DNA from 3 places in the Kineococcus aurantiacus genome. Region 3 is predicted to be linked to each of the others. Evidence: predicted binding sites of a transcription regulator. Region 3 holds the regulator's gene; each other region holds the start of a gene.

Region 1 (9,848 bases), 810 kb from region 3:
CCCTGAAGGTGCGCGAGCCCTACGGCGTCTGGGGTGGGCTCACCGAGGACGACCGCGAGGCCATCTACACGAGCGAGCGCCGCCGCGGGCTGCGCGTCGCCAGCTGACACCCGGCACCACCCCGCGCGCGGTGGTGCGGCGCGCGGACGCGGAAGGGCCCGGCCCCCCAGGGGGACCGGGCCCTTCGTCGTGCGGTGGTGCTGCCGTGCGGTGGTGCTGAGGGGGAGGTCAGTGGCCGTGGCCGTGACCGTGACCCGCGGCGGCGGGCTCCTCCTCCTTCTTGTCCACCACGAGGGTGTCGGTGGTCAGGACCATCGAGGCGATGGAGGCGGCGTTGCGCAGCGCCGAGCGCGTCACCTTGACCGGGTCCAGGACCCCGCCGGCCAGCAGGTCGACGTACTCGCCGGTCGCGGCGTTCAGGCCGTTGCCCGGCTCCAGAGAGCGGACCTTCTCCACCACGACGTAGCCCTCGAGGCCGGCGTTCTCGGCGATCCAGCGCAGCGGCTCGGAGGCCGCCTTGCGGACCAGCGCGACACCGGTCGCCTCGTCGCCGGACTTGCCGAGGTCGCCCTCGAGCACGGAGACGGCGTGCACCAGGGCCGAGCCGCCGCCGGCGACGATGCCCTCCTCGATCGCGGCGCGCGTCGCGGAGACGGCGTCCTCGATGCGGTGCTTCTTCTCCTTGAGCTCGACCTCGGTGTGCGCGCCGACCTTGATGACGACGACACCGCCGGACAGCTTCGCGAGGCGCTCCTGCAGCTTCTCGCGGTCCCAGTCGGAGTCGGTGCGCTCGACCTCGGCCTTGATCTGGGCGACGCGGCCGGCGATGTCGTCGGCCGAGCCGGCGCCGTCGACGATCGTGGTGTCGTCCTTGGTGACCGTGATGCGGCGGGCGGTGCCCAGGGCGTCGAGGTCGATCTGGTCGAGCTTGAGGCCGACCTCCTCGGCCACGACCTGCGCGCCGGTGAGGGTCGCGATGTCCTGCAGGATCGCCTTGCGGCGGTCGCCGAAGCCGGGGGCCTTCACCGCGACGGCGTTGAAGGTGCCGCGGATCTTGTTGACGACCAGGGTCGACAGCGCCTCGCCGTCGACGTCCTCGGCGATGATCAGCAGCGGCTTGGAGGTCTTGAGGACCTTCTCCAGCAGCGGCAGCAGGTCCTGGACCGTGGAGATCTTGCCCTGGTGCACGAGCACGTAGGCGTCCTCCAGGACGGCCTCCTGGCGCTCGGCGTCGGTGACGAAGTAGGGCGAGATGTAGCCCTTGTCGAACTGCATGCCCTCGGTGAAGTCCAGCTCCAGCGCGGTCGTGGAGGACTCCTCGACCGTGATGACGCCGTCCTTGCCGACCTTGTCGAACGCGTCGGCGAGCAGGTCGCCGACGGTCGGGTCCTGGGCGGAGATCGTCGCGACGTGGGCGATGTCGCCCTTGCCGTCGACGTCGCGGGCCAGCTTCAGCAGCTGGTCGTTGACGGCCTCGACGGCCGCGTCGATGCCGCGCTTGAGGCCCGAGGGGGCGGCGCCGGCCGCGACGTTGCGCAGGCCCTCCTTGACCAGGGCCTGGGCCAGGACGGTCGCGGTGGTGGTGCCGTCACCGGCGACGTCGTTCGTCTTGGTGGCGACCTCCTTGGCGAGCTGGGCGCCGAGGTTCTCGTACGGGTCCTCGAGCTCGACCTCGCGGGCGATGGTGACGCCGTCGTTCGTGATCGTCGGCGCACCCCACTTCTTGTCGATGACGACGTTGCGGCCCTTGGGGCCCAGGGTCACCTTGACGGCGTTGGCGAGGGCGTCGACGCCGCGCTCCAGGGACTTGCGGGCGGTGTCGTCGAACGAGAGCTGCTTGGCCATGTGCCTTCTTCCTTCCGTGTGTGCAGCGGGACGAGGAACGCCCCGGGCTCCCGGGGGACCGGGCGCCCGGGGCGCGGTGAACCTCTGCCGCTTACTTGGCGACCTTGGCGAGCACGTCGCGCGCCGAGAGGATCAGCAGCTCGTCGCCGCCGTACTTCACCTCGGTGCCGCCGTACTTGGAGTAGATGACCTTGTCGCCCACGGCGACGTCGACCGGCACGCGGTTGCCGTTGTCGTCCACGCGGCCCGGGCCGACGGCCAGGACCTCGCCCTCCTGGGGCTTCTCCTTGGCGGTGTCCGGGATGACGAGACCGGAAGCGGTCGTCTGCTCCGCGTCGAGCGGCTTGACGACGATGCGGTCCTCGAGCGGAGTGATGGAGACCGACACTGGTGCGGCCCTCCCCTTCTGCTTCAGCGAACTGGCGTACGGGACGGTCGGTGCGGTGGGGAGCGGACGACCGTCGTCGCGGGTGCCGGGCGGCCGCTGCCCCGTTGGCACTCCCCCGTGGGGAGTGCCACCGACGCTGGGCGAGACGTTAGCACTCAGGCCAGGCGAGTGCCAGGCACGGGGGCGTCCTGGCAGCATCGGGCGGGTGAACACCGCCGATGTCGAAGCGCTGCAGTCCCCCGAGGGGCGCGCGCTGCTCGCGCAGCTGGCCGGGACGGTCGCCGAGGACCCCGTCGCACTGGCCGGCCGGCTGCGGCGCGAGGGCCACGACCCGGCGCTCGCGGCGCTGGCGACGACCCAGTCGCGGCTGCGGGCCCGGGCGGAGGGCAAGTTCGGACCGCGGGCCGCCGGACTGCTGCTCACCCCCGCCGGCGCCGAGCAGGCGACCCGCGCGGTCGTGGCGGCCGAGCACGCCCGCCGCTTCGCCGCCGCGGGGGTCGCCCGGGTCGCCGACCTCGGCTGCGGGGTGGGCGCGGACTCCCTCGCCTTCCTCGACGCGGGGCTGGCGGTGCTGCCCGTCGACGCCGACCCCGTCACGGCCGCCGTCGCCACCCACAACCTCGGGGTCCGGGTGCGCTGCGAGGACGTCACGGCGGGCGTCGTCGGGGAGCTGTCCCCCACCGACGGCGCCTGGTTCGACCCCGCCCGCCGGACCTCGGGCGGGCGGCGGGTCTTCGACCCCGAGGCCACGTCCCCTCCCCTGTCCTTCGTGCTCGCCACGGCCGCCCGGGTCCCCGCCACCGGCGCCAAGCTCGCACCGGGCCTGCCCCACGACCTCGTGCCCGCCGGCGCGGAGGCGCAGTGGACGTCGGTGGACGGCGAGGTCGTCGAGTGCGCGCTGTGGTGCGGCCCGCTCGCCCGGCCGGGGGTGGCCCGCAGCGCCCGGGTCGTGCGCGGTGCCACCGCCCTGGAGCTGGACGACCGCGACCTGCCCGCGGCGGACGTGGGGGACGTGGGGGGTTTCCTGCACGAACCCGACGGCGCCGTCATCCGGGCCGGGCTCGTCGGGCGCGTCGCCGCCGACCTCGGCGGCCGGCTCGTCGACGAGACCATCGCCTACGTCACGACCGACGACGCGGCCACCTCGCCGTTCGCGCGGTCGTTCCGGGTGCTGGAGGTCCTGCCGTTCGGGTTGAAACCCCTGCGCGCGCGGTTGCGCGCCCTCGACGTCGGGGCGCTGACGGTGAAGAAGCGCGGGACGGCCGTCGACCCCGACCAGCTGCGCCGGCAGCTGGCCCTCAAGGGGTCCCGCGCGGCGACGATCGTGCTGACGCGGCTGCGGGGCCGGCAGAGCGTCCTGGTCGTCGAACCCGTCAGCTGATGCGCGCCCGGAGGACGAGCGCGTCGACGTCGTCGGGCTGGTAGTACCGGGCCCGGCGGGCGATCTGCTCGAACCCCTCGCTGCGGTAGAGGTTCTGCGCGGGCTCGTTGTCGGCGCGGACCTCCAGCAGCAGGTGCGTGGCCCCCGCCTCGACGGCCGCGGCGCGCAGGGCCCGCAGGAGTTCGCGGCCCGTCCCCCGGCCCTGCTGGTCGCGCGCGACGCCGATGGTCTGGACGTCGGCGTCGGCGCCGTTGACCATCACCCCGCCGTACCCGACGACGCGGTCCCCCTCGACCGCGACGAGGAAGCTGCGGTTGGGCTGGGCCAGTTCCCCCCAGAACGACTCGACGGACCACGCCGTGGCGCCGAAGAGGTCCAGTTCGAGGGCGTGCACGTCGGCGACGTGCCACCAGCGCATCTCCCGCAGTTCCACGGGGATCAGGGTAGGTGCCGCACGAGGCAGACGCGGGGCCAGGCGTCGAGCCCGTGCTCCGCCTCGCGGCGGCGCAGCTCCCGCAGTCCCGGGCCCGGGTCGGGCAGGTCGCGGAAACCCAGGCGGCGGTAGTACGGCGCGTTCCAGGGGACGTCGGCGAAGGTCGTGAGGGTGAGGGTCCGGTGCTGCGCACCGGCGACGTCGAGCAGGGCGCGGCCGATGCCGCGGCGGGCGTGCGCCGGGTCGACCGAGACCTGCTCCACGTGGCCGTGGCCGTCGACGACGTCGAGCAGCAGGTACCCCGCGACGCGGCCGCCCTCGACGGCGACCCACGACCGGCCCAGGTAGCCCGCGAGGGTTTCGAGCGCGGGCGGTTCGTCGTCGGCGACGGCGTCCATGCCCAGCGACCGGAAAGCCTCTCCCGCAGCGCGTTCGACCTCCTGCAGCCGGGGCAGGTCCTCGGGGCGGGCCGGGCGGATCACGGGGCCGATCCTGCCAGGCGCCCCTGGCCCGCGCAGTCCGGGCCGGGGCACGGTCGTCGTGCGGCGCTCCCGGCTGCCGGGCAGCCGCGGTCCGCCGCCGGCCCCGTCGCGGGGCCGGTGAGGGGGCCGGTCAGGGGTTCGCGCGCCTCAGCGGCGGTCCGCGCCGCCGTCCACCGCGGCCCGCTCCCCGCGCACGTCGACGAGCAGCCGGTCGGCGCGGATCCGGAACCGCCTGGTGCCCCACATCATCACCGCCGCCAGGAAGGGCAGGACGCCGAGCGCCGCGACCCCCAGCGCGTCCGACCCGGTGCCCGTGGCCACCCACGACCGCAGGATCGGGGCGACGAAACCCCCGAGGTTCCCCAGGGAGTTGATGAGCCCGATGCCGGCCGCCGCGGCGGCGCCGGTGAGGAACGCCGTCGGGTAGGACCACGTGATGGGGCCGATCGACAGGAACGACGACACGGCGACCGTGATGCACACGATGCCGACGAGGGCGTACCCGTTGGCGCCCGCCCACGCCGACCCCAGCACGAACGCGCCGGTGCTGACGAACAACCACGTCCCCCACGCGCGGCGCCGCCTCACCGTCACCGCGTGCCGGCCGACGGAGTAGCAGGCGAACATCCCCACGAACCAGGGCACGGCCGTGATGAGCCCGACCTGCCAGCCGACCTCCCGCCCGGTCAGGCCCGCGACCTGGGTGGGCAGGTTGAACGTCACGCCGTAGACCGCCACCTGGAGGCAGAAGTAGATGACGGTGAAGTACCAGACGCGGCCGTTGCGCATGGCCGCCCACACCCCGCTGGGGCCGTCGGCCGAGCGCAGCTCGTCCTCGGAGGCCATGGCCTCCCGCAGCGCCGCCTTCTCCTGCGGGGACAGGAACTTCGCGTCCTCCGGGGAGTTCACGAGGGCGAAGATCGCCACCACCCCGGCGACCACCGCGAGCAGGCCCTCCACGGCGAACATGGCCTGCCAGCCGGTCACCCCGTCGATCGAGCCGCCGAGCTCCAGCAGCGCCCCCGACAGCGGGGAACCGACCATCTGCGAGAACGGCTGCGCCAGGTAGAACACCGCGAACATGCGGGTGCGGTGGGCGTTGGGGAACCACTCGGCCAGGTACATGATGATGCCGGGGAACAACCCGGCCTCGGTGACCCCGAGCAGGAAGCGCAGCACGATGAACGACGTCTCGCCCTGCACGAAGGCGAAGCACGCCGAGACGATCCCCCAGGTGATCGCGATGCGCGCCAGCCACGCCTTGGCCCCGAACCGGCGCAGCGCGAGGTTGCTGGGGATCTCGAAGATCGCGTAGCCGATGAAGAAGACGCCCGCGCCGAAGGCGTACGCCGCGTCCGAGATGCCGCGGTCCAGCTCGAGGGCGTCCTCGGCGAAGCTGACGTTCGTCCGGTCGAGGAAGGACACGACGTACAGGGCGACGATCATGGGCATCAACCGGCGCGAGGCGCGACCGATGGCCTGGTGCAGGACGGTGTCGGTCACGGGCTGGGCCTCCTCGGTGAGATTCCCGGACCCGCCCACGCTACGCCGTGACGCGTTTGCGCGCCCCCGGCTCGGTCGCGTCGGGCCGCCGCAGGTACAGCGGCTCCGGCGGCAGCAGTCCCCACGTCCCGCGGCCGGCGAGGGCGTCGGCCACGAGCTGCGCCAGGGCCGCCCCGTCCACCTCGAAGGGCGCGCGGGCGCCGCCGAGGGCGTCGGGGTACAGCCGGGTCCCCGACCCCACGACGGGGACGTCGGGGCGGACGTCGGCGGGGGCCAGGACGTCGGGACCGGCCGTGCGCCGGACCCCCTCCCCCGAGGCGACGTACCGGGCGGTGTGGACCTCGCGCCGGCGCGCGTCGGTGGCGACGAGGAACTCCCCGGCCAGCCCGTCCGCGGCGGCCTGCGCGGCGAGGGCGTCCAGGGAGCAGACGCCGTGCACCCGCGCTCCCCACGCCAGCGCGAGCGTGCGCGCGGTGACGACGCCGACGCGCAACCCGGTGAAGGGCCCGGGCCCGACGCCGACGGCCACGTCGGTGACCTCGGTGCGGTCGCGGCCGGCGTCGGCCAGGACGGCCGCGACCGTGGGGACGAGGACCTCGTTGTGGCTCCGGGCGGTCCCGGCGCGGGTGGCGGCGAGGACCCGCTCGCCGTCGTGGACGGCGACGGCCACGCCGTCGGTCGCGGTGTCGAGGGCGAGCAGCAGCACCCCGGGAGTCTAGGCGCCCCCTCCCCCGCCGACCGGCCGCGCCGGGGTCAGGGGCGCGGGTGGGCCAGGCGGCGGGCGAAGCGGACCGAGGCGGCGAAGACGGCAGGGGCGTCGCGGTCCGAGGTCAGCTCGTGGAAGCTGTTGGCGTACACCACCTCCGTCACCTCCTCGGAGGAGATCCCGGCCAGCACCCGGTGGGCCGAGGCCGCCGGCACGACGTGGTCGACGCGCGAGCGCAGCAGCAGGACGGGCTGGTGCACGCGGGCGAGGTCGTCGCGGGTGCGCCGCCAGCCGCCGACCTGGGAGACCAGGGCCCGCAGCGGCGTCCGGTCGTAGGCCAGGACCTGCGCGGCGGGGTCCTGCAGGTCGCCCGCGACGGCGGACCAGCGGGGCAGGACCCGGCCCAGGGTGGCGACCGCCAGCTCCTTCCACGGCTCCAGCGCGACCGCCGGGTTCGCCAGGACCAGGCCGTGCACGCGGTCGGGGCGCAGCTCGGCCAGCCGCAGCGCCAGCGCGCCGCCCATCGAGATCCCGGCGACCAGCACGACGTCGTTGCGCAGCCGCGACAGCGCCGCCGACGCCGCGGCGACCCAGTCCGCCCACGTGCTGCGGTCGCAGTCGGCGACCGTCGTGCCGTGCCCGGGCAGCAGCGGCACCTCGACGTCGAACCCCGCGGCGTGGAACTCCTCGGCCCAGCCCGCCACCGACAGCGGCGTGGCGGTGAAACCGTGCAGGACGAGCACCCCGGCGCGGGGGCGGTCGGCGTGCCGGCGGGAGAAGCCCCGGACCCGCCCGTCCGCGGTCCGCTCGGCGAGGTTCACGCGAGCTCCACGCCCTCCCAGCGCGCGCCGGTGCCGCGCACGCGCACGCGCCGCGGCTCCACGGGGGCCTCCCCCTCGACGGCGACCTCCCCGTGGGGCCGCAGCAGCTCGATCTCCAGCCGGTCCCCCGTGAGGTCCTCCACGAGCCCGCGACCCCACTCCACGACCGTCACCGCCTCCTGCGCGGCGGTGTCGAGGTCGAGGTCGTCGACCTCGGCGAGCGAGGCCAGCCGGTAGGCGTCGACGTGCACGAGCGGGGGCCCGCCGACGAGGGAGGGGTGCTCGCGGGCGATGACGAACGTCGGCGACGTCACCGGCCCGCGCACGCCCAGGCCCTCCGCCAGGCCCCGGGTGAACGTCGTCTTCCCCGCGCCCAGGTCCCCCGAGAGCACGACGAGGTCACCGGCGCGCAGCAGCCGCCCGACCCGCCCGCCGAACGCGGAGGTCTCCTCGGGGGTGCGCAGCTCCAGCTCGGTCACCGGGTCCTCCGTCGCGTCCGGGTCTGCAGGGGGACGACGACCTCGTGGGGCACCGGCGCCGCACCGCCCGAGCGGGCCAGCAGCCGCTCCAGCCGCGCGGTCACGACCGAGGGGTGCTCCAGCATCAGCAGGTGCCCCGCCCCGCGGACCAGGACGTGCTCGGCGCCCGGGAGGGCGTCGGCGATCTCCCGGCCGTGGGCGGCGGGGGTCATGAGGTCGCGCTCGGCGGTCAGCACCAGCACCGGCCGGCCCGCCAGGCCCGCGAGCGCCTCGCGCTCGTCGAGGGTCCCGAAGGCGGGCAGCAGGTCGGCGATGACGTCGACGGGGGTCGCGGCCAGCATCCGGCCCGTGAGCCGCACCAGCTCGGGGGCGACGGGCCCGGCGAAGTTCCAGTGCCGCACGAGCCGCTGCTCCAGGTCGGCGCCCACCCGGCGCGAGCGCTCCAGGACGTCGTAGCGGCCGCCGGCGCGCTCCAGGGCGAGCTCGGCCCAGTGCACGAGGTGGTGGCCCAGCAGCGGCAGGCCGTGGTCGACGGCGGCCAGCCCCCCGGCGCTGGTGGCGATGAGGGCCGCGGCCCGCAGCCGCGGGAGCAGGTCGGGGCGGCGGGCCGCGAGCTCCATGACGGTCATGCCGCCCAGGGAGTGCCCCACCAGGACGAAGGGGCCCTCGGGGACGACGGCGTCGAGGACCTGGCCGAGGTCGTCGGCGAGCCGGGCCACGGTGACGGGGCCGGCGGGCCCGCGGGCGGAGCGGCCGTGCCCGCGCAGGTCGGGCAGGACGAGCCGGTGGCGCCCGCGCAGCGCGAGCCGCTGGAAGTGCCAGCAGTCGCCGGACAGGGCGTACCCGTGGCACAGCACGACGGTGAGGGCCCCGGGGCGGTCGGCGGGGTCGACGTCGACGTGCAGCCGCGTGCCGTCGTCGGTGACGACCTCGACGGGTTCGCCGGACAGCGGGTGCAGCTCCTCGCGGGGGTCGGCGGCGCGCGCGTGCCGCGGGTCCCGCAGGGCCGGCCTCACGCCAGGGCCCCCGCGTAGCGGCGGGGCACCCGGGCCCCGATGCGGGTGACGACCTCCCAGGAGATCGTCCCGGCGGCCGCGGCCCAGTCGTCGGCGGTGGCCTCGCCGTCGTCGCCGGGGCCCAGGACGAGGGCGAGGTCCCCGGGGGCGGCGGCGTCGTCGCCGAGGTCGACGACGACCTGGTCCATGCAGACGCGGCCGGCGATGCGGCGGCGGGCACCGCCGACGAGCACCTCCCCGGACCGGTGGCCGTCCCAGGAGGCGTGCCGGGGCACCCCGTCGCCGTAGCCCACGGGCACCAGCCCCAGCGTCGTGTCGTGCTCGACGGTGTAGGTCAGCCCGTAGGACACGCCCGCACCGGCGGGGACGCGGCGGACGTGCGCCAGGCGCGCGGCCAGCGTCATCGCCGGGCGCAGGCCCAGCTCGGCGCCCGTGGCGCGCTCGGGGGCCGGGCTGAGGCCGTAGACCGCCAGGCCGGCCCGGACGAGGTCGTAGCGCGCCTGGGGGACGAAGAAGGCGGCCGCGGAGTTGGCGTGGTGGCGCAGGCCGGGGTCGACGCCGTGGTCGCGGGCGGCCCGCAGGGCGGCCTCGAAGGCGTCCAGCTGGCTGGGCACGGAGGGGTCCCCGGGGACGTCGGCGCTGGCGAAGTGCGCCCACGTGCCGCGCACCTGCACGTCACCAGCCTCGACGTGCTTGGCGACGGCGTCCAGCAGGGCGGGCCACTCCGCGGGCGAGGCGCCGCCGCGGGACATGCCGGTGTCGACCTCCAGGTGGACCCCGGCGCGCCGCCCCGC
Region 2 (9,848 bases), 290 kb from region 3:
TCCGCGCCGTCCGGCACGAGGCCGACCGTGATCTCGGTGGTGAGCTCCACCTCGTCGACGGCGCGGCGCTCGAAGGCCATGGCGGCGTGGAACCGGCCCTCGTCGCCGAGCGGGTAGGCCCCGTCCGGGGCCCGGTCGGCGGCCGCGAGCGGCTGGTAGTAGCCCGCGCGCAGGGACTGGCGCAGCACCAGGACGCCGCCGGGCCCGTGCTCCAGGACGGCGCTGCGGAAGGGGCCGAGGCCGAAGAACTCCGTCGACAGCCGCACGGACCGCAGCAGGGCCTCGCCGTGGCGCACCCGCAGGAACGTCGCCGAGTTCGCGGTGCCGGAGCGGACCGCGCGCACCGCGGGCTGGTCGCTGCCGCCGAAGACCGTCGTGCGGGTCCGTCCCCGGGCGCTGACGACCAGACCGGACGCGGGGTACGCGGCGGTGCCCTCCCACGCGAGCGCCGGCCCCGGCGGCAGGGGGGCGGCCAGACCCGGCCGCACCACCACCTCGGGCAGGTCCCGGCGGCCGTCCACGCCCCGCGACCGCAGCGTCCGCGCCGCGGCCGCGAAGTCGGGGCGGTCCTCCTCCAGGGCGAGCCGCCGGTAGTGCAGCAGGAACGGGCCGCCGGGGTGGCCGGGGGTGCGCTGGTCCTGGCGGCGGGAGTGCACCGACTCGACGTCCCCGTCGGGGTCCAGCAGGGGCAGGAACGCCTCGAGGTTGCGGCGCACCGGGTCCAGCAGGTCGGGGCGGTCCAGCACGTCGGCCAGGACCAGGAGCGAGGGGTTGGTGACGGCGGCGGCGTACAGGGGGCTGCGCTCGGAGTACATGCCGTCCGGCTGGAGGTCGACGCCCTCGGCCAGCCACTGCTCGACGCGGGGGCGGACGGCCTCGGGCGTCCCGAGCAGGGCGCCGAGCCGGGCCAGGGCGCTGGACAGCTCCCAGCGGTGGTTGGGCGTGTGCACCCCGCCGGTCAGCAGCGGCGGCAGGGCCCGCTCGCCGACGGCGCGCAACCCCGCGACGACGTCCGCGAGCGCCGGTTCGCGGGCCGCGACCTGCGCGGTCAGGCACAGGTCGTTCACGGTGAAGGCGGTGTCCGGCGGGGAGGCCAGGTTGGTGCTGTCGAACAGGCCGGTCGCGGTCTGCGCCGCGGCGAGCTGGGCCAGCACTCGGTCCGCGACCTCGAGCAGCGCCAGGTCGTGGTGGTGGGCCGAGGCGGGGTGGTGGAAGGCGGTGACGAGCGCCTTCAGGCGCGCGGTCGTCTCCCGGTGCGCGAGGGGGCTGAGCGCCGGGGCCCGGCCGGCCAGCAGGACCGCCACGCCGCGGTCCAGGTCGGCGGCGAGGGCGCGGGTGAAGGGCTCGTCCACGGCGTCGGCGGCGGAGGGGTGCACGGCTGCGTCCTGGGGGAGGGAGGGGGCGCCGGCGGGGGCGGGCACCTGCTCGGCGGGGCGACGGTGCGCCACCAGCGGCGACGCTAGCGTGCGGTTGACCTGACGTGAAGCCGTCCGGTCCGCGACGGCTCGGCGCCTCGACCGGTGAACCCCCACCGGACACCTCCCGCGAACTGCCGGCCCGACGACGGGTGGGGGACGGCTGAGGACCGGGGGACGAGGACGTCGACACCTGAGCCCCACCCGCACGAGCCGGCGTCCCGTCCTCCGCGGCCCCCTCGCCGCGGCCACCGCCGGTACCACCCGGACCGCCTGCGAGGTAGAGGGATCGGCCGCCGGTGGCGAGGGCGCGACGAGGAGCACCTCCCGGCTGTCGGCGCCACCCCGGCCGCGCTGCAGGAGTTCGTCGACCTCGACGACGACGTCGTCACGCCCGGGTCGGTGTGGACCTCCGGCGCCGACCCGGACGCGCCGCTCGAGAGCGGCCACGTCGTGGCCTTCGACGACGGCGACCCCGAGGACGCGGCGCGGCCGCCTGCCTCGACGGGTCGAGGGGGAGCTGTCGACCTTCGTCCGGTCGTCCTGCTGGTGGTCGTCCAGCCGGTCCTCCAGCGCTGCGTCGTGGACGCCGACCTCGACGCCGGGCTCGAGGACCGAGCCGCCGGCGGGGGTCCGCCGCGGGCGAACGGCCCCGGCGGGGGGTTTGCACTCGTGGGGGGAGAGTGCCAACATTGGCGTTGGCACTCTCGAGTCGAGAGTGACAGCACCTCGACCCGGGAGCGAAGCTCCTAGGCCGGTGCGGTGAGGTCCGCAGGTGCCGGGGGACGTGACCCCGGGGCCCGGGGACCGTCCGTCGCGGGCGCCGCGCCAGCCACCCACGCCCGTTCTTCTGGGAGGAACACCAGGCATGAGCAAGATCATCGCCTTCGACGAAGAGGCTCGTCGCGGCCTCGAGCGCGGGATGAACCAGCTCGCTGACGCCGTCAAGGTGACGCTGGGGCCCAAGGGCCGCAACGTCGTCCTGGAGAAGAAGTGGGGCGCCCCCACGATCACCAACGACGGTGTCTCCATCGCCAAGGAGATCGAGCTCGAGGACCCCTACGAGAAGATCGGGGCCGAGCTCGTCAAGGAAGTCGCGAAGAAGACGGACGACGTGGCCGGCGACGGCACCACGACCGCCACCGTCCTGGCCCAGGCGCTGGTGCGCGAGGGTCTGCGCAACGTGGCCGCGGGTGCGAACCCGATGGGCCTCAAGCGCGGCATCGAGAAGGCCGTCGAGGCCGTGACCGAGCAGCTGCTCGGCGCCGCCAAGGAGGTCACCACCAAGGAGCAGATCGCGGCCACCGCCGGGATCTCCGCCGGTGACGCCTCCATCGGCGAGCTCATCGCCGAGGCGCTCGACAAGGTCGGCAAGGAAGGTGTCATCACCGTCGAGGAGAGCAACACCTTCGGGCTCGAGCTCGAGCTCACCGAGGGCATGCGCTTCGACAAGGGCTACATCTCCCCCTACTTCGTCACCGACGCCGAGCGTCAGGAGACGGAGCTCGAGGACCCGTACATCCTCATCCTCAACTCCAAGATCTCCACGGTGAAGGACCTGCTCCCGCTGTTGGAGAAGGTCATGCAGTCGGGCAAGCCGCTCGTCATCGTCGCCGAGGACGTCGAGGGCGAAGCCCTCGCGACCCTGGTCGTCAACAAGATCCGCGGCACCTTCAAGTCCGTCGCCGTCAAGGCCCCGGGCTTCGGCGACCGCCGCAAGGCCATGCTCGGCGACATCGCCATCCTCACCGGTGGCCAGGTCATCTCCGAGGAGGTCGGCCTCAAGCTCGACACCGCTGACCTCGACCTGCTGGGCCGCGCCCGCAAGGTCGTCGTCACCAAGGACGAGACCACGATCGTCGAGGGTGCCGGCGACGCCGACGCCATCGCCGGCCGCGTGGGCCAGATCCGCGCCGAGATCGAGCGCAGCGACTCCGACTACGACCGCGAGAAGCTCCAGGAGCGCCTCGCCAAGCTCGCCGGCGGCGTGGCCGTCATCAAGGCGGGTGCGGCGACCGAGGTCGAGCTGAAGGAGCGCAAGCACCGCATCGAGGACGCCGTCCGCAACGCGAAGGCCGCCGTCGAGGAGGGCATCGTCGCCGGTGGTGGCGTCGCCCTCATCCAGGCCGGCGTGCTCGCCTTCGAGAAGCTCGACCTGACCGGTGACGAGGCCACGGGCGCGAACATCGTCAAGGTCGCCGTCGAGGCCCCGCTCAAGCAGATCGCGGTCAACGCCGGTCTCGAGGGTGGCGTCGTGGCGGAGAAGGTCCGCAACCTGCCCACCGGTCACGGCCTCAACGCCGCCACCGGCGAGTACGTGGACCTGCTCGACGCGGGCATCAACGACCCGGTCAAGGTGACGCGCTCCGCGCTGCAGAACGCCGCCTCCATCGCGGCGCTGTTCCTCACCACCGAGGCCGTCATCGCCGACAAGCCGGAGAAGGCCGCTGCGGCCCCGGCCGGCGACGGCGGCATGGGCGGCATGGACTTCTGATCCACGCCTGACCCGCACCACCGCACCACCCGCGAGGGCGGTCCTCCCCGGAGGGCCGCCCTCGTGGCGTTCGGCGCCCCGTTCCGCGCTCCCGTTCCCCGCTCCCGTTCCCCGCTCGAAGCACGGTTCGGGCCCTCCCGAGCGCGTCGGGAGGGCCCGAACCGTGCTTCGAGCGGGGAACGGCGGCGGGGCCTCAGACGACGGCGTCGCGCCGCACGTCGAGGAAGGGCACCTCGGCGTCCTCGAACCGCCGCTCCAGGGCGTCCAGGCCGTGCTCCAGCAGGAACCCGCGCTCGCTCTCGTGCACCGGGACGGCCTGCAGCCAGTGCACGTCCAGCCCCGGCTCCAGGGGGTACCGCGACAGGTGCGCGAAGTTGCCCGGGGCGGTGAACAGCAGGTGCTCGGTGCGCCCGCCGAGCAGGTCCGCGACGATCCCGGGGAAGACCGTCCCCGGCGACAGCGCCCACGGCTCGCCGATCGCGGCGAACGCCGACGCCACGAGCAGGCCCGTGGCCAGCCGCCGCTCGACGTCCTGCAGCACCGTCACCAGCTCCACGCGCACGTCGGTACCGGCCACGACGTTGGGGTAGCGGTGCATCGACAGCGTCGAGACGGACGTGCACCCCGGCGCCGGGGCGTCCTCGGCGGTCAGGACGTCCAGCAGCAGCGTCTCGTCGCGGCTGAGGAAGTCCTCGATCTCGGGCCGGCCGTCGGGCACGAGCTGCTCGCCGACGAACCGGGCCATGCGGACCTCGGCGTCGGTGGGCGGGTCGAACGCCCCCATCAGGCGGCCACCCGCCCCACGGGCACCGCGGACTCCCGCGCCAGCCCCGTCACCGGGTCCGCGAGCGCCGCGACGGCCCCGTGCAGCTCCGGGGCGATCCACGTGTCGCGGCCCGCGAGGGCGTCGAGCACGAACCGGGGGTGGGCGGTGAGGCGCTCGGCGAGGTGGAACCCGGCCTCGCGGGTCGTCTCGGCGAGGTCGTCGATCTGCGGCCAGGGGCGCTCGGGGTTGACGTGGTCGGGGGTCAGCGGCGAGACCCCGCCCCAGTCGTCGACGCCGGCGTCGAGCAGCTGACGGCGCTGGGCGGCGTCGGACAGGTTGGGCGGGGCCTGCAGCGAGACCCCCGGGCCCAGCAGCAGCCGGGCCACGGCCAGGGTGGCGACGTACTCGGGGTGCTCGAGGTCGGCCTCGCCGCGCATCGCGGTGTCGTCCTTGGCGCGGAAGTTCTGCACGATGACCTCCTGCACGCCGCCGGACTCGGCCGCCACGTCCCGGATCGCCAGGAGGGAGTCGACGCGCTCGGCGTACGTCTCGCCGATGCCGACGAGGACCCCGGTCGTGAAGGGGACCCGGGCGCGGCCGGCGTCGCGCAGCACCTGCAGCCGCAGGTCGGGGTCCTTGTCGGGGGAGCCGTGGTGGACCTGGCCCGGTTCGAGCCACAGCCGCTTCGACGTGGTCTCCAGCATCATCCCCATCGAGGGGGCCAGGGGCCGGGAGGTGAGCAGCGCCTCGTGCGACATGACCCCGGGGTTCAGGTGCGGCAGCAGGCCGGTCTCGTCCAGGACGCGGCGGGCCAGGTGCTGGACGTAGTCCAGGGTCGAGGCGAAGCCCCGCTCGGTCAGCCAGGTGCGGGCCTGCGACCAGCGGTCCTCGGGGGCGTCGCCGAGGGTGAACAGGGCCTCCTTGCACCCGGCGGCGGCGCCGTCGCGGGCGATGGCCAGCACCTCGTCCTCGGACAGGTACGCCGCGGGCAGCCGGCCCGGGACGGTCGCGAACGTGCAGTAGTGGCAGCGGTCGCGGCACAGCCGAGTGATCGGGACGAACACCTTGCGCGAGTAGGTGATCACCCCCGGGTGCCCGGCCCGGGCCAGGGCCTGGTCGCGGACGGGGCGGGCCAGGGCGCACAGCTGCTCCAGGGCGTCCCCGCGGGCGTGCAGGAGCACCTCGGCGTCGCGGCGGCCCAGGTCGCCCGCGCGGGCCGCGGCCAGCGCCGCGGCGACCGCCTCCGGTCCCGGGGCGGTCTCGGCGGGCGCCGCGTGGCGGCGGCGGGGGGTCGGCAGGGTGGTGCTCACGTGCTCCTCCGGTGGGTGGTCAGCAGGGACGTCCGGCGCACGGCGCCAGCAGGTCCGGGGGCACGGCCTGGCGGGTGCGGGGCCCCACGCCCAGGCCGAGGGCGGCCGCCAGGTCGGCCAGGGTGTCGACGTCGCGGCGCAGCGAGGGCACCGGCGCGGTCAGCGCGCGGGCCCCGGCCTGCAGGTGGTGACGGGCCGAGTCGGGCCCGAAGCGGTGCGGGACGTCCCCGCCCACCTCGGCCAGCAGCACGCTGCCCGTCCCCTCGGTGTCGGTGACCAGCGCCGGGCCGGGCACGCCCAGCGCCTCCTCCAGCGCCGTCGCCAGGTCCCGCGGGCGCAGCGCCGGCACGTCGCCGAGCAGCACGGCCGTCGGGCCCCGCTCCAGGCTCGCCAGGCCCGCGTCGACGGCGCGGGCCAGCCCGGGGCGGCCGGGGGAGACCGTGACGGCCCCGGCGGCCCGGGCCGAGCGCAGCACGACGGGGTCGTCGCTGACGCACACCACGAGCCCGACCCCGGGCGTGGCCAGGCAGGCGGCCAGGCAGTCCAGGGCCATCGCCAGGGCCAGGCCCCGCCGCTGGTCCGGCGGCAGCGCCAGCCGCGTCTTCGCCTCGTCCCCGCCCTTGACCGGGACGACGATCCGCCAGCCGCTCACGTGCGTCACCGGGGGAGTCTCCCCCACGACCGCCGCGCCCGGAACACCTACCCTGCTCCCGTGCAGACCGGTGAGCAGGACCAGGGGCGCCTGACCGCGCCCGCCCGGCGCGTCGTGCGCACCGCGGTGGGCCCCGAGACTCTCGACGTCGCCGAGCACGCGCGGCTGGTCGGCGACGCCGCCGCGGGGGCGGTGGTGACGTTCGCCGGGGTGGTGCGCGACCACGACCACGGCCGGGGGGTGCGGGAGCTGGAGTACGTGGGGCACCCCGGCGCGGCCGGGGTCCTGGCCGCCGTGGTCGCCGAGGTGACCGCCGGGGCCGACGTCGACGCGGTCGCCGTCAGCCACCGGCTCGGGCACCTGGCGATCGGCGACGTGGCGCTCGCGGTGGCGGTCTCGGCCGCCCACCGCGGGGAGGCCTTCGCCGCGTGCGCCCGGCTCGTCGACGAGGTCAAGGACCGGCTGCCGGTGTGGAAGCACCAGCACTTCACCGACGGCACCTCCGAGTGGGTCGCCTGCCCCTGAGGGTTAGCCTCGGGCGGTGCCCGACGCTCTCCCCGAGGCCCTGGCCGTGGCCGCCTCGGACCCCCACCGGCTGACCGACGCGCAGGCGGTGAGCCTGCTGGCCGCCGACGGCGCGGACCTGGAGCGGCTCGCCGCGACCGCCGACGAGCTGCGCCGCGCCCGCACGGGGGACGACGTCACGTTCGTGGTGAACCGCAACCTCGACGGGACGCGCGTGGGCGCCGACCTCGCCCACGTCCGCGAGCTCGTCGCCGAGGCCGTCGCCCTGGGGGCCACCGAGGTCTGCGTGCAGGGCGAGCTGCCCGCCGCGGCCGGGCCCGAGGGCTACCTGGACCTGGTGCGGGCCGTCGCCTCCGCCGGGCCGGGGGTGCACCTGCACGCCTTCCGGGTGCCGGAGGTGCTCGACGCGGCGCGCCGGCGCGGGTCGGGCGTGCGCGAGTTCCTCGCCGCGGCCCGCGCGGCGGGGCTGGGGTCGGTCCCGGGCACCGCGGCCAAGGTCCTGGACGACGACGTGCGCACCGCGCTCAACGGCGGCGTCCCCGACCTGCCGGTCGCGCGGTGGGTGCAGGTGCTGCGCACGGCCCACGAGGTCGGGCTCACCTCCACCTCCACGCTCGTGCACGGCGGGCCGGAGACCCCCGCCCAGCAGGTCGCGCACCTGCGCCTCCTGGCCGCCCTCGCCCGCGAGACGGGCGGGATCACCGAGTTCATCGCGATGCCCTCGCCCCTGCGGGCCCCGTCCCCGCGCGCGACGCGGGCCCTGCACGCCGTGGCCCGGCTGCTGCTGGACGGCGCGGTCGACCACGTGCAGGCGGCCTGGCCCCGGCACGAGCCGGCCCTCGTGGCGCAGCTGCTGCGCGGCGGGGCCGACGACCTGGGCGGGCTGCTCCTGGACGGCGCCCTGGACCCGGCCGCGGGCCAGGAGGCCGGGAACACCCTGACCCCGCGGGCCGCGGCGGCGCTCGCGGGGGGCAGGCCGCTGCGGCAGCGCACGACCCGGTACGGCGTGCCGGCGCGGGCGTGAGCGCACCCGTCCCCGAGGCCGCGCCGGTCCTCGACGTCGCGGTCGTGGGCGCGGGGTTCGCCGGGCTCGGCGCGGCGATCCGGCTGCACCGCCGGGGCCGGGACAGCTTCGTCGTCCTGGAACGCGCCGGGGAGGTCGGCGGGACGTGGCGGGACAACACCTACCCGGGGGTGGCGTGCGACGTCCCCTCGCACCTGTACTCGTTCTCCTTCGCCCCCGACCCCGGCTGGTCGCGGGTCTTCGCCCCCGGGGCGGAGATCCAGCGGTACCTGCGCGGGTGCGCCCGCGAGGTCGCCGACCACCTGCGGCTGGGCTGCGAGGTGCTGCGGGCGCGGTGGTCGCCGGCGGGGTGGTGGGAGCTGGCGACGTCGACGGGGCCGGTGCGGGCGCGGGTCCTGGTCCTGGCCGCGGGCCGGCTCACCGAGCCGCGGGTGCCCGACGTGCCGGGGCTGGCCGACTTCGCCGGGCCGGTGCTCCACACCGCCCGCTGGGACCACGCGGTGGCGCTGGAGGGGTTACGGGTGGGGGTGGTCGGCACGGGGGCCTCGGCCGTGCAGGTCGTGCCCGAGCTGGCCGGCCGGGCCGCGCACGTCAGCGTGTTCCAGCGCAGCCCCGCGTGGGTCGTCCCGCGCGGGGACCGCGCCTTCAGCGCGGGCGAACGGGCCCGGCACGCCGGGGACCCCGCCGTGGTCGCGGCGTCGCGCTCGCGCACGTTCGCGGAGATGGAGCAGGGGCTGCGGGCCCGCCGGATGGACCGCGACGCGCTGGAGTCGTTGCGGCGCACGGCGCTGGACCACCTGGCGGCGCAGGTGCCCGACCCGGCTCTGCGGGCGGCGCTGACGCCGGACTACGAGATCGGCTGCAAGCGCGTGCTGCTGTCGGACACGTTCTACCCGGCGCTGCTCCGCCCCGACGTCCAGCTGGTGCCCTCGGCGGTGCGCAGCGCCGGGCCGGGGTCGGTGACGGCGCGGGACGGTTCGGTGCACCGGCTGGACGCCCTCGTGCTGGCCACGGGTTTCCACTCCACCGTCCAGCCGTACGCGGCGCGCGTGCACGGCCGCGACGGGACGACGCTGGCGCAGGCGTGGGCCGGGGGGATGGTGTCGCACGCCTCGACCGTCGTGCACGGTTTCCCGAACCTGTTCGTGCTCGACGGCCCGAACGCGAGCCTGGGGCACAACTCGGCGATCCACGTGATCGAGAGCCAGATCGGGTACCTGCTGGGGGCGCTGGACCACCTGGCGGGCGGGGTCGGTCCGCTGGAGGTGAGCGCGGCGGCGCAGCGGCGCTACACCGCTGAGATCGACGCCGCGGCGGGGGAGTCGGTGTGGCTGCGGGGCGGGTGCTCGAGCTGGTACGTGGACCGGCGCAGCGGGCGGCTGACGCTGCTGTGGCCCGATACGGCCACGGAGTTCCGCCGCCGCAACGGGACGTTCGACCCCGCGCCCTTCTTGTAGGACAAGTAACTCGACTCGTACGATGAGTGCCGTGGACAGCATCCGGTACGTGGAACTCTCGACCGCCACCCTGCCGCTGGCGACACCCGTCAGCGACGCCAAGGTGCTCACCGGCCGCCAGCGCCCGATGACCGAGATCGTGTTCCTCTTCGCCCGGATCCGCACCGAGCAGGGTTTCGAGGGGCTGGGTTTCAGCTACTCCAAG
Region 3 (9,848 bases):
AGTTCCTCGACGAGGACGTCGGGGCAGTGCGCGGCGGCCTCGGCGACCGCGGCCCGCAGCTCCTGCCCGCCCCGGACGCCGACCGTGATGCCCTTGCCCTGCTCCCCCCGCGCGGGTTTCACCACGACCGGGCCGGTCTCGGCGACGAGCCGCTCGCACGCGGCCAGCCCCTCCTCGTCGCGCAGCGGGTCGGGCGCCAGCTCCACGGCCCGCGGCACCCGCACCCCGCGCGCGGCCAGCAGGCGGCGCGTCACGCGCTTGTCGTCGCAGCGGCTCATGGCGACGGCGCTGGTGAGCTCGGACAGGGACTCGCGCGTCAGCAGCGAGCGCCCGCCGAACGTCAGGCGCATCTCCCCGCTGGGGGCGTCGGTGACCTCCACCCGCACCCCGCGGCGCAGCGCCTCGTCGGCGACGATCCGCGCGTACGGGTTCAGGTCGGACAGCCCCTCGGGCTGGGGGGAGAACAGCGGCCGGTTGATGGGGTTCTTGCGCTTGACGACGACGGGCGCGGCGGGCCGGAAACCCAGCCGCCGGTACAGGGCGATGGCGCCGTCGTTGTCGTGCAGGACGGACAGGTCCAGGATGGCCCGGCCGCGGGCGACGTAGCGCTCGGCGAGCACCCGCACCAGCGCCTCCCCCACCCCGCGCGGAGCGGCCTGCGGGTCCGCGGCCAGGCACCACAGGCTCGCGCCCTGGTCGGGGTCGCCGAAGGCGAGGACGTGGTCGACGCCGGTGACGGTGCCGACGACCTCGTGGGTCCGGGTGTCCTCGGCCACGAGGTACGTGAACGTCCGGGTGCGGTGGTTGGCCCACATGACGTCGACGTCGGAGGTGACCATGCCGCACGCGGCGTAGATGCGGTTCACCTCGTCCAGCTCACCGCGCTCGCGGACCATGCGCACGAACACGTCGGGGTTGCGGTCGCGCGCCGCCCGGTAGCGGGCCAGGTCCAGCCGGAACGTGATGGAGGGGTCCAGGAACAGCTCGTGCGGGGCCAGGCCGACGAGCACCTGCGGTTCGCGGACGTACATGGCGATGTCGCGCTCGCCGGTCTCCTCGGCGCGCAGGGCGTCGACGACGGCGCGCTGGTCGGTGAAGGTCTGCCCGAACACCAGCCGGCCCCACCCCATGTCGAGGACGACGTCGCTGGACATGTCGTCGGTGAACCACTGGGGTGGTCGCTGCCAGGTCCGGCCGGAGATCGTCGGGACGTCGACGACCCGGTGCCGCAGGCCGGCGACCGTGCTGCGGCGTTTCGCGCTGACGTTCATCCCGCCTCCTCCGCTCAGCCGATCCCGTGCTGCTGCAGCCACATCTCGAGCAGCCCGAGCTGCCACAGCTTGTTCCCGTGCAACGGTGTCAGTTCCCCGTTGGGGTCGGCGAGCAGCCCGGCGACGTACTCGGGGCGGAACAGGGCGCGGTCCTGCGCGGCGCGGCTGGTCAGGGCGTCGCGGACGGTGCTGAGGACCTTGCCCTCCAGGTGGGTGATGGCCGGGACGGGGAAGTAGCCCTTGGGCCGGTCGATGACCTCGCGCGGGATGACGCGGTACCCGACCTGCTTCAGGACGCCCTTGCCGCCGTGGGCGAGCTGGAGCTCGGGGGGGATCGCGGCGGCCAGCTCGACGAGCTCGTGGTCGAGGAACGGCACGCGCGCCTCCAGTCCCCACGCCATCGTCGTGTTGTCGACGCGCTTGACCGGGTCGTCGACGAGCATGACCTCGGTGTCCAGCCGCAGCGCCGCGTCGACGGCCGTGTCGGCGCCCGGGCGGGTGAAGTGCTCGGTGAGGAACTCCCGGGAGACGTCGGTGGCCGTCAGCCACTGCGGGTTCAGCACCTCGGCCATCTGCGCGTGGTCGCGGTCGAAGAACACGCGCGCGTAGGCGTCGACGCCCTGCTGCGGGGTGAGGCCGGTCAGCGGCGGGTACCAGTGGTAGCCGCCGAACACCTCGTCGGCGCCCTGCCCGGACTGCACGACCTTGATGGTCTGCGACACCTGCTGGGACAGCAGGTCGAAGGCGACGACGTCGTGGCTGACCATGGGTTCGCTCATGGCCCCCACGGCGTGCCCCAGCGCCCCGACGAGCTCGTCGCCCGTGACGCGGATGCGGTGGTGGTTCGTGGCGAACCGCTCGGCGATGACGTCGGAGTAGGCGAACTCGTCGCCCTCGTGGCCGCCGACGGACTCGAACCCGATGGAGTACGTCGCCAGGTCGGTCTGGCCCTGCTCGGCCAGCAGCGCGGTGATGAGGCTGGAGTCCAGCCCGCCGGACAGCAGCACCCCGACGGGGACGTCGGCGACGGTGCGGCGCTTGACGGCGGTCCGCAGGGACTCCAGGACCGCGTCCTCCCAGTCGCGGGCGGTGAACCCGGCGAACTGCTCGCGGCGCACGTGGTCGGGCGCCCAGTAGCGGCGCTCGGTCGAGCGGCCGTCGGCCTCGATCGTGCGGACCGTGGCGGGCGGCAGCTTCCGCACGCCCTTGAGCACGGTGTGCGGGGCGGGGACGACGGCGTGCCAGCTGAGGTAGTGGTGCAGGGCGACGGGGTCGATGGTGGTGTCGACGTCACCGGCGGCGACCAGCGCGGGCAGGCTGGAGGCGAACCGCAGCCGGCCGGGCGTCTCGGCCAGGTAGAGGGGTTTGATGCCGAGCCGGTCGCGCATGAGGACCACGCGGCCGGTGTCGCGCTCGTGGACGACGACGGCGAACATGCCCACGAGGTGGTCGACGACGTCGGCGCCCCAGCGGTGGTAGCCCTTGACGATGACCTCGGTGTCGGAGGTGGAGACGAACCGGTAGCCGTACCCGGTGAGCTCCTCGCGCAGCTGCGGGTAGTTGTAGATGCAGCCGTTGAAGACGGCGGTCAGCCCCAGCTCGGGGTCCTGCATGGGCTGGGCGCCGCACGCCGACAGGTCGATGATCGACAGCCGGCGGTGCCCGAAGGCGACCCGGCCCTGCGCCCAGACGCCCTCGCCGTCCGGCCCGCGTGGGGCGAGGGTCTGCGACATCGCCTGGACGGCGGCGACGTCCGCCGCGCGCCCGTCGAACCTGACTTCACCGCAGAGACCGCACATGGCGGTACATGCAACCGCAGGATCAGCCCGGGGGCCAGGTGAAGTCCCGGCCGCCCAGGACGTGCCCGTGCACGTGGAAGACCGACTGCCCCACGGCCGTGCCGGTGTTGAAGACGAGGCGGTACTCCCCGCCGCAGCGCTCGTCGGCGATGCGCTGGGCCACCTCGACGAGGCGCGCGAGGACCTGCGGGGCCTTCGCGGCGAGCTCGGCGACGTTCTCGTACCGCTCGCGCGGGACGACCAGGACGTGGGTGGGGGCCTGGGGGGCGATGTCCTCGAAGGCGACGACCTGGTCGTCGGAGTGGACGATCGTGGCGGGCACGTCGCCCGCGACGATCCGCAGGAACAGGTCGTCGGGGGCGCGTTCGACGCGGGAGACCTCGGCCATGGGTCCGACGCTACCGGGCCGCGGGGGTGGCGATCGTTGTGACAACGCTCGCGGTGATCGCGAGCGTTGTCACAACGATCGCCACCCCCGGCCCACCCCCGCCCGGCGCGTCCCACGGGCCCCTCGCGAAACATCTCCGCTTGGATGTCAACCGTGACCCTGCGTGACTCGTCTACACGGTGTGATGGTGATGGAGGAGCGTGGGGTCGTGTCTGACGACCCGCGCTCGTGGTCGGCCGACGAGGCCGTCAGCGCGCTGTACGCGGCGCACTGGCGGCGTCTGGTCGCGCTCGTGACCTCGCTCATGGGCGAGTCCGCGAGCGCCGAGGAGGTCGTCGCCGACGCCTTCGTCGCCCTGCACCGGCGGTGGGACCGCCTGGCGGACAAGGGGTCCGCCGTGGCGTACCTGCGCACGAGCGTGGTCAACGGGGCCCGGGACGCGCTGCGGCACCGGGTGGTGGCCGACCGCGGGCGGCCGCTGCCGGACCCGGCCCCGGACGGCCCCGAGGAGCACGCCGTGCGGGCCAGCGAGCACCGGACGGTGCTCGCGGCGCTGGACGGGCTGCCCGCCCGGCAGCGCGAGGTCCTGGTGCTGCGGTACCAGGGCGAGATGTCCGAGCAGGACATCGCCGACACCCTCGGCATCAGCCGGGGTGCGGTCAAGACGCACGCGCACCGCGGGCTGTCCGCGTTGCGCGAGGTGATGAGCCGGGAGGAGCGGCAGTGACCGAGGACACCCCGTTGGGTCCGCTGCCGGACCCCGACGGCGACGACGAGCTCAGCCCCACCGCGCGGCAGCTGCGCGACGCGCTGGCCGCACGCGCGGCCGGGGCCCGACCTGCCGACCGTCTCGAGGAGATCCGCATGACCAGCCGTTCCAACCGTCGTCGCTCGCGCGCCTGGGTCGCGGTCGCGGGGGCCGCCGCCGTCGTCGTCGTGGGGGGCGGGGGCTACGCCCTGACCCAGCGCGACGGGGGCGACGTGACGACGGTCGCGGCGTCCACCTCGCCGTCCCCCAGCGCGTCGGCGTCCTCGGCGTCCCCGGCGTCCCCGGCGACGTCGGCCGCCTCCTCGGCGCCGGAGGAGACCCCGGCTCCGGACGGCACCTCGCCGGCGCCGCGGGGGACCCCGCGGTCCACCCCGGCGGGGTCGGTCGCGACGTCGGCGCCGGCCGGTGCGGCGCTGCCCTCGGGGTCGGCCACCGTCCCGGTGTACTGGCTGGGCGGGTCCTCCCCGAAGCTGTTCCGCGAGTACGTGCGGGCCGGGGACGCGGGCGCGGACGACGCCACGCGGGCGCTGCGGGCCATGCTGGCCGGCGGGCCGGGCGACCCGGACTACACGAGCCCCTGGTCGGCGGACCCGACCGCCACGGTCACCTCCACCGGGGGTCGGCTGGTCGTGGACCTGGCGGCGTCGGCCGCCGCCGGCCGGGCCGCGGACGCCACCGCGGCGGTGCAGCAGCTCGTCTACACGGTGACGGCGGCGGCGGGGTCGAGCGACCCGGTGGAGATCCGCGTCGACGGGCGGCCGGAGCCCACGCTGTTCGGGGAGGCCGTGGCGCGCACGGTGGCGCGGGCCCCGCAGGCCGACGTGCAGGCCCCGGCGTGGATCACGGGTGTCACGCCCGGGTCGGGCTCGGTGACCGTCACCGGGGTCGGGACGGCGTTCGAGGGCACGCTGCTGTACACGATCACCGACGCCTCGGGGGCCGAGGTGGCGCGGGAGGCGGTGCAGGCGGGGGCGAACGGGACGTTCGACGACTTCTCGTTCACCGCGCAGGTCGGGCCGGGCACGTACACCGTCGCGGTGGTCGCGCCGGACGAGTCCGGCGGCGAGGGCGCGACCCCGCTGGCCGACACCAAGGGGTTCACCGTCTCCTGAGCGGTTCGCGCGCGCGGTCACCGCGGGCGCCCCGGTGGGGCGCGCGGTGACCGCGCGCCCCACCGCGCGCAGTGGGCCTCAGCGGCCGGAGAGCCGGTCGCGCAGCTTGGAGAACACGCCCTGGTGGGCGGGGGCGAGCTTGCCGGCGGGGCGCACCTCGCCGCGCAGCTCGGCCAGCCGCCGCAGGAGCTCCTCCTGCTCGTCGTCGAGCTCGCGCGGGGTGACGACGTCGAGGGTGACGACGAGGTCGCCGCGGCCCTGGGCGCGCAGGTGCTCGGCGCCCTTCTGCTTCAGGACCACCGTCTCCCCCGCCTGGGTGCCGGGGCGCACGTCGACGTCCTCGCTGCCGTCGAGGGTCTCCAGCGGGACCGTGGCGCCCAGGGCCGCCGCGGTCATCGGCACCTGCAGCGTGCAGTGCAGGTCGTCGCCGGAGCGGGAGAACACCGGGTGCGGGCGTTCGTGGATCTCGACGTAGAGGTCGCCGGGCGGGCCGCCGGCGGTGCCGACCTCGCCCTGGGAGGCGAGCTGGATGCGGGTGCCGGTGTCGACGCCGGCGGGGATGCGGATCGTCAGGGGACGACGGGCGCGGACGCGGCCCTCCCCGGAGCACTCCAGGCACGGGGAGGGCAGGACGGTCCCGAAGCCGCGGCAGGTGGGGCAGGCCTGGGTGGTCATGACCTGGCCGAGCAGCGAGCGGACGACCCGCTGGACCGACCCCTGGCCGTGGCAGATGTCGCACGTCTGCGGGCTGGTGCCGGGCTGGCAGCACGAGCCCTTGCACGTGGGGCACAGGATCGCGGTGTCGACCTGGATGGAGCGCTCGCCCCCGAACGCGGCCTCGGCGAGGTCGACGTCGACGCGGATGAGGGCGTCCTGGCCGCGCTGGGTGCGGCTGGCGGGCCCGGCGCCGCGCCCACCGGCGCCGCCCTGCCCGAAGAAGGCGTCCATGATGTCGGAGAACCCGAACCCGGCGCCGAAGCCGCCGGCGGCGCCGCCGGGCATCGAGCCGCCGCGGTCGTAGGCGGACCGCTTGTCCGGGTTGGACAGCGTCTCGTAGGCCTGGGAGACCTCCTTGAACTGCTCCCCCGCGTCGGGGTTCACGTCCGGGTGGAGCTTGCGCGCCAGCTTGCGGTAGGCGCGCTTGATCTCCTCCGTCGAGGCGTCCTTCGAGACGCCGAGGACGTCGTAGTAGTCGCTCACGAGGTCGGGGTTCTCCTGTCGGTTCCGGTCACTGGGCCAGGATGCGCGAGACGTAGCGGGACACCGCGCGCACCGCGGCCATCGTCGTCGGGTAGTCCATCCGGGTGGGGCCGAGGACGCCGAGGCGGGCCAGCTCGCCGTCGGAGCCGTAGCCGCTGGTCACCACGGACGTGCCGTCGAGGCCGAGGTGCAGGTTCTCGGCGCCGATGCGCACGGTCAGGGCACCGCGCTCGCGCGCGGGGTCCTCGGTCATCTCCTGGACCAGCCGGAGCAGCACGACGTGCTCCTCGAGGGCTTCCAGGACGCTGCCGAGGGAGGTCGCCAGGTCGGGCCCGGACTTGACCAGGTTGGAGGTCCCGGCGAGGACGACGCGCTCCTCCAGGGAGGCGGTCAGGCAGTCCCCCAGGGCCGCGGCGACCTCGGCGGCGATGGCGAGGTCGGTGGCGGGGGTCTGCTGGACGAGGTCGGTGAGGGCGTCGCGGGCCTCGCGCAGCCGCTTGCCGGCGACGGAGGCGTTGACGCGGGTGCGCAGCGCCGCCAGGGAGACCCCCAGGGACTCCACGTCGACGGCGGAGCGGACGTCCAGGACGCGCTGCTCGACGCGGCCGGAGTCGGTGATGAGCACCAGCAGCGCGCTGCGGCCGCCGACGCCGACGAGCTCGACGTGCCGGACGGTGGCGCGCGTCAGCGACGGGTACTGCACGACGGCGGCCTGGCGGGTGATCTGCGCGAGCAGCCGGACGGTGCGGTCGACGACGTCGTCGAGGTCGTCGGCGCCGTGCAGGAAGGCCTCGATGGCCCGCTTCTCGGCCGGGCTCATGGGTTTGACGTTGGCGAGCCGGTCGACGAACAGCCGGTAGCCCTTGTCGGTGGGGATGCGGCCGGCGCTGGTGTGGGGCTGGGTGATGTACCCCTCCTCCTCCAGCACGGCCATGTCGTTGCGGATGGTGGCGGGTGAGACGCCGAGCTGGTGGCGCTCGACGAGGGTCTTGGAGCCGACGGGCTCGTGGCTGGAGACGTAGTCCTCGACGATGGCGCGCAGCACGGCGAGCCGGCGGTCGTCGCTCATCGGTCCCCCTTCTGCTGGCACTCCTCACCGGTGAGTGCCAAGTCTAAGTGCTGCCGCGCCCGCCGCGCCTCCCCCGCCGGGCCCGCGCGCGTCGTTAGCGTGCCCCGGTGACCCGCTACGACGACCGCTACGGCGCCGACGTGCTCTCGGCCGACCCCCACGCCCGCTCCCACCCCAAGCCGGTGCACCGGGACGAGCCGGCGGTGCGGGGCCTGGTCGTGGAGGACGTCGACACGGGCTGGGTCGGGGCCGTGGTGCGCGTGGAGAAGAGCGGCGGGGTGCACGTCGTCGTCCTGGAGGACGCGAAGGGGAGGACCCGCACCTTCCCGCTGGGGTCGGGCTTCTGGGTCGAGGGGCAGCCCGTGCGGCTGGTCGCCCCGAAGGCCGCGGGGCCGGTCCAGCCGACGCGGACCGCGTCGGGGTCGGTCGCGGTGGCCGGCGCGGGCGCCCGCACGGCCCGCGCCTCGCGCATCCTCGTCGAGGGCCGGCACGACGCCGAGCTGGTCGAGAAGGTCTGGGGCGACGACCTGCGCGTCGAGGGGATCGTCGTGGAGATGCTCGACGGCGTCGACGACCTCGACGCCGCGATCCGGTCCCACGCGCCGCGGCCGGGCCGCCGGATCGGCGTGCTCGTGGACCACCTGGTGCCGGGGTCGAAGGAGTCGCGGATCGTCGCGAAGGTCGGCGCGAACCCGCACGTGCTCGTCGTGGGGCACCCGTTCATCGACGTCTGGCAGTCGGTGCGGCCGCAGCGGCTGGGCTGGACGCGGTGGCCGACGGTCCCGCGCGGGCAGGACTGGAAGCACGGCGTCCTCGCCGAGCTCGGCTGGCCGCACGCCACCCAGGCCGACGTCGCCCACGGCTGGAAGCGGATCCTGGGGACGGTGCGCACCTACGCCGACCTCGAACCGGCGCTGCTGGGCCGGGTGGAGGAACTCGTCGACTTCGTGACCGCCGACCTGGCCGACCGCTGAGGGGTCCGGCGGAGCGCCGGGGAACCTGGCGGATCGCGGCGGGAAGGGTCAGGATCGAGCCGTGAGCCAGCCCCCGCAACCGCCCCCGCACCGCGCACCGGTGCCCCTGTCGCCGTCGGACGAGCGGATGTGGGGGATGTTCGGGCACCTGTCCGCGATCGCGGCGAGCTTCGTGACGCTGCCGTTCCTGGGCCCGCTGGTCGTCTTCCTGGTCTTCAAGGACCGCAGCCCGTTCGTGCGCGGCCACAGCGCCGAGGCGCTGAACATGACGATCTCGCTGGTGCTCTACGAGATCGTGCTGAGCGTCGTCCTGGCGGTCCTGACCCTGGTGACGTTCGGGCTGGGGTCGCCGCTGTTCGCCCTGCTGGGCGTGCCGGCGCTGGTGGCGCTGGTCCTGGCGGTCGTCGCCGCGGTCACGGCCAACCAGGGTCGCGTCTACCGGTACCCGCTGATCATCCGCCTGGTGCGCTGACCGCGCGCAGGTCCGCGACCGGGTCGGCCCCCACCGGCGCCAGCGCGACCGTGGTGACCCCCGCGCGCTCGTAGTCGTCCAGCCGGGCGCGCACGGAGGCCGCCGACCCGACGAGGGTCGTCGCGGCCAGCAGGTCCTGCGGGACCCGCTGGGCCGCCTCGGCCCGGCGGCCGGCGAGGTAGAGGTCCTGGACCTCGTCGACGGCGGCGCCGAAGCCGAGCCGGCGGCCGAGGTCGGCGTAGAAGTTCTGCTCCCGCGAGCCCATCCCGCCCAGGTACAGCGCGAGGAGGTCGCGGACGGGCCGCTCGGCCTCGGCGCGGGCCGGGCCGCTCGCGCCGGTCACGACGAGCGGGACGGTCGCGGTCACCTCGAACCCCTCCACCGGCCGGTCCCGCCGGGCGAACCCGGCCCGCAACCGGTCGAAGGACCCGGTGGAGTCCTCCGGGACGAGGAAGGACGGCAGCCAGCCGTCGGCGACCTCCCCGGCGAGCTCGACGTTGCGCGGTCCCACCGCGGCCAGGTGGACGGGCAGGTCCGGCCGCGGGGTGGGCTGCATGAGCCGCAGCGGGATCCCCGGGCCATCGGGCAGCGGCAGCTGCAGGTGCCGGCCGTCGAACCGGGACTCCCCGCGCGCCAGCAACTGCCGCACGACGGCCACGTACTCGCGGGTGCGGGCCAGCGGCCGGGAGAACGACTGCCCGTACCAGCCCTCGGCGACCTGCGGCCCGGAGACGCCCAGGCCCAGCCGGAACCGGCCGCCGGAGAGCCCGTCGAGCGTCGCGGCCGTCATGGCG

Evidence for each region. The regulator HrcA, encoded in region 3, represses chaperone genes, less so after heat shock. The targets are predictions, from matches to a motif close to GNTNGCACTCGGNNNNNCCGAGTGCNANC.
Region 1: a site for HrcA is predicted at 2,381-2,409, ahead of groES (co-chaperone GroES). Genes of this name have one in related genera too.
Region 2: a site for HrcA is predicted at 2,078-2,106, ahead of groL (chaperonin GroEL). Genes of this name have one in related genera too.

What each region holds. Positions count from the first base shown of each region.
Region 1 covers NZ_JACCBB010000001.1:1,618,621-1,628,468, forward strand. Annotated here, with positions in the region: gene BJ968_RS07730 (WhiB family transcriptional regulator) at 1-107, shown strand, start outside; gene groL (chaperonin GroEL) at 229-1,845, opposite strand; gene groES (co-chaperone GroES) at 1,937-2,233, opposite strand; gene BJ968_RS07745 (THUMP-like domain-containing protein) at 2,439-3,614, shown strand; gene rimI (ribosomal protein S18-alanine N-acetyltransferase) at 3,607-4,047, opposite strand; gene BJ968_RS07755 (GNAT family N-acetyltransferase) at 4,053-4,529, opposite strand; gene BJ968_RS07760 (MFS transporter) at 4,677-5,981, opposite strand; gene tsaB (tRNA (adenosine(37)-N6)-threonylcarbamoyltransferase complex dimerization subunit type 1 TsaB) at 6,073-6,738, opposite strand; gene BJ968_RS07770 (alpha/beta fold hydrolase) at 6,786-7,559, opposite strand; gene tsaE (tRNA (adenosine(37)-N6)-threonylcarbamoyltransferase complex ATPase subunit type 1 TsaE) at 7,556-8,038, opposite strand; gene BJ968_RS07780 (alpha/beta fold hydrolase) at 8,035-9,054, opposite strand; gene alr (alanine racemase) at 9,051-9,848, opposite strand, start outside.
Region 2 covers NZ_JACCBB010000001.1:1,093,938-1,103,785, reverse strand. Annotated here, with positions in the region: gene BJ968_RS05215 (hypothetical protein) at 1-1,448, opposite strand, end outside; gene groL (chaperonin GroEL) at 2,284-3,909, shown strand; gene BJ968_RS05205 (suppressor of fused domain protein) at 4,103-4,693, opposite strand; partial or broken gene cofG (7,8-didemethyl-8-hydroxy-5-deazariboflavin synthase CofG) at 4,708-5,973, opposite strand; gene cofC (2-phospho-L-lactate guanylyltransferase) at 6,005-6,646, opposite strand; gene BJ968_RS05190 (molybdenum cofactor biosynthesis protein MoaE) at 6,698-7,162, shown strand; gene BJ968_RS05185 (FO synthase) at 7,179-8,186, shown strand; gene BJ968_RS25475 (FAD-dependent oxidoreductase) at 8,183-9,643, shown strand; gene BJ968_RS05175 (L-talarate/galactarate dehydratase) at 9,666-9,848, shown strand, end outside.
Region 3 covers NZ_JACCBB010000001.1:807,882-817,729, forward strand. Annotated here, with positions in the region: gene ngg (N-acetylglutaminylglutamine synthetase) at 1-1,271, opposite strand, end outside; gene BJ968_RS03890 (N-acetylglutaminylglutamine amidotransferase) at 1,286-3,070, opposite strand; gene BJ968_RS03895 (histidine triad nucleotide-binding protein) at 3,093-3,458, opposite strand; gene BJ968_RS03900 (RNA polymerase sigma factor) at 3,667-4,185, shown strand; gene BJ968_RS25450 (Gmad2 immunoglobulin-like domain-containing protein) at 4,182-5,339, shown strand; gene dnaJ (molecular chaperone DnaJ) at 5,418-6,539, opposite strand; gene hrcA (heat-inducible transcriptional repressor HrcA) at 6,568-7,608, opposite strand; gene BJ968_RS03920 (DUF3097 family protein) at 7,716-8,582, shown strand; gene BJ968_RS03925 (magnetosome magnetite crystal formation protein family) at 8,644-9,054, shown strand; gene BJ968_RS03930 (LLM class F420-dependent oxidoreductase) at 9,035-9,848, opposite strand, start outside.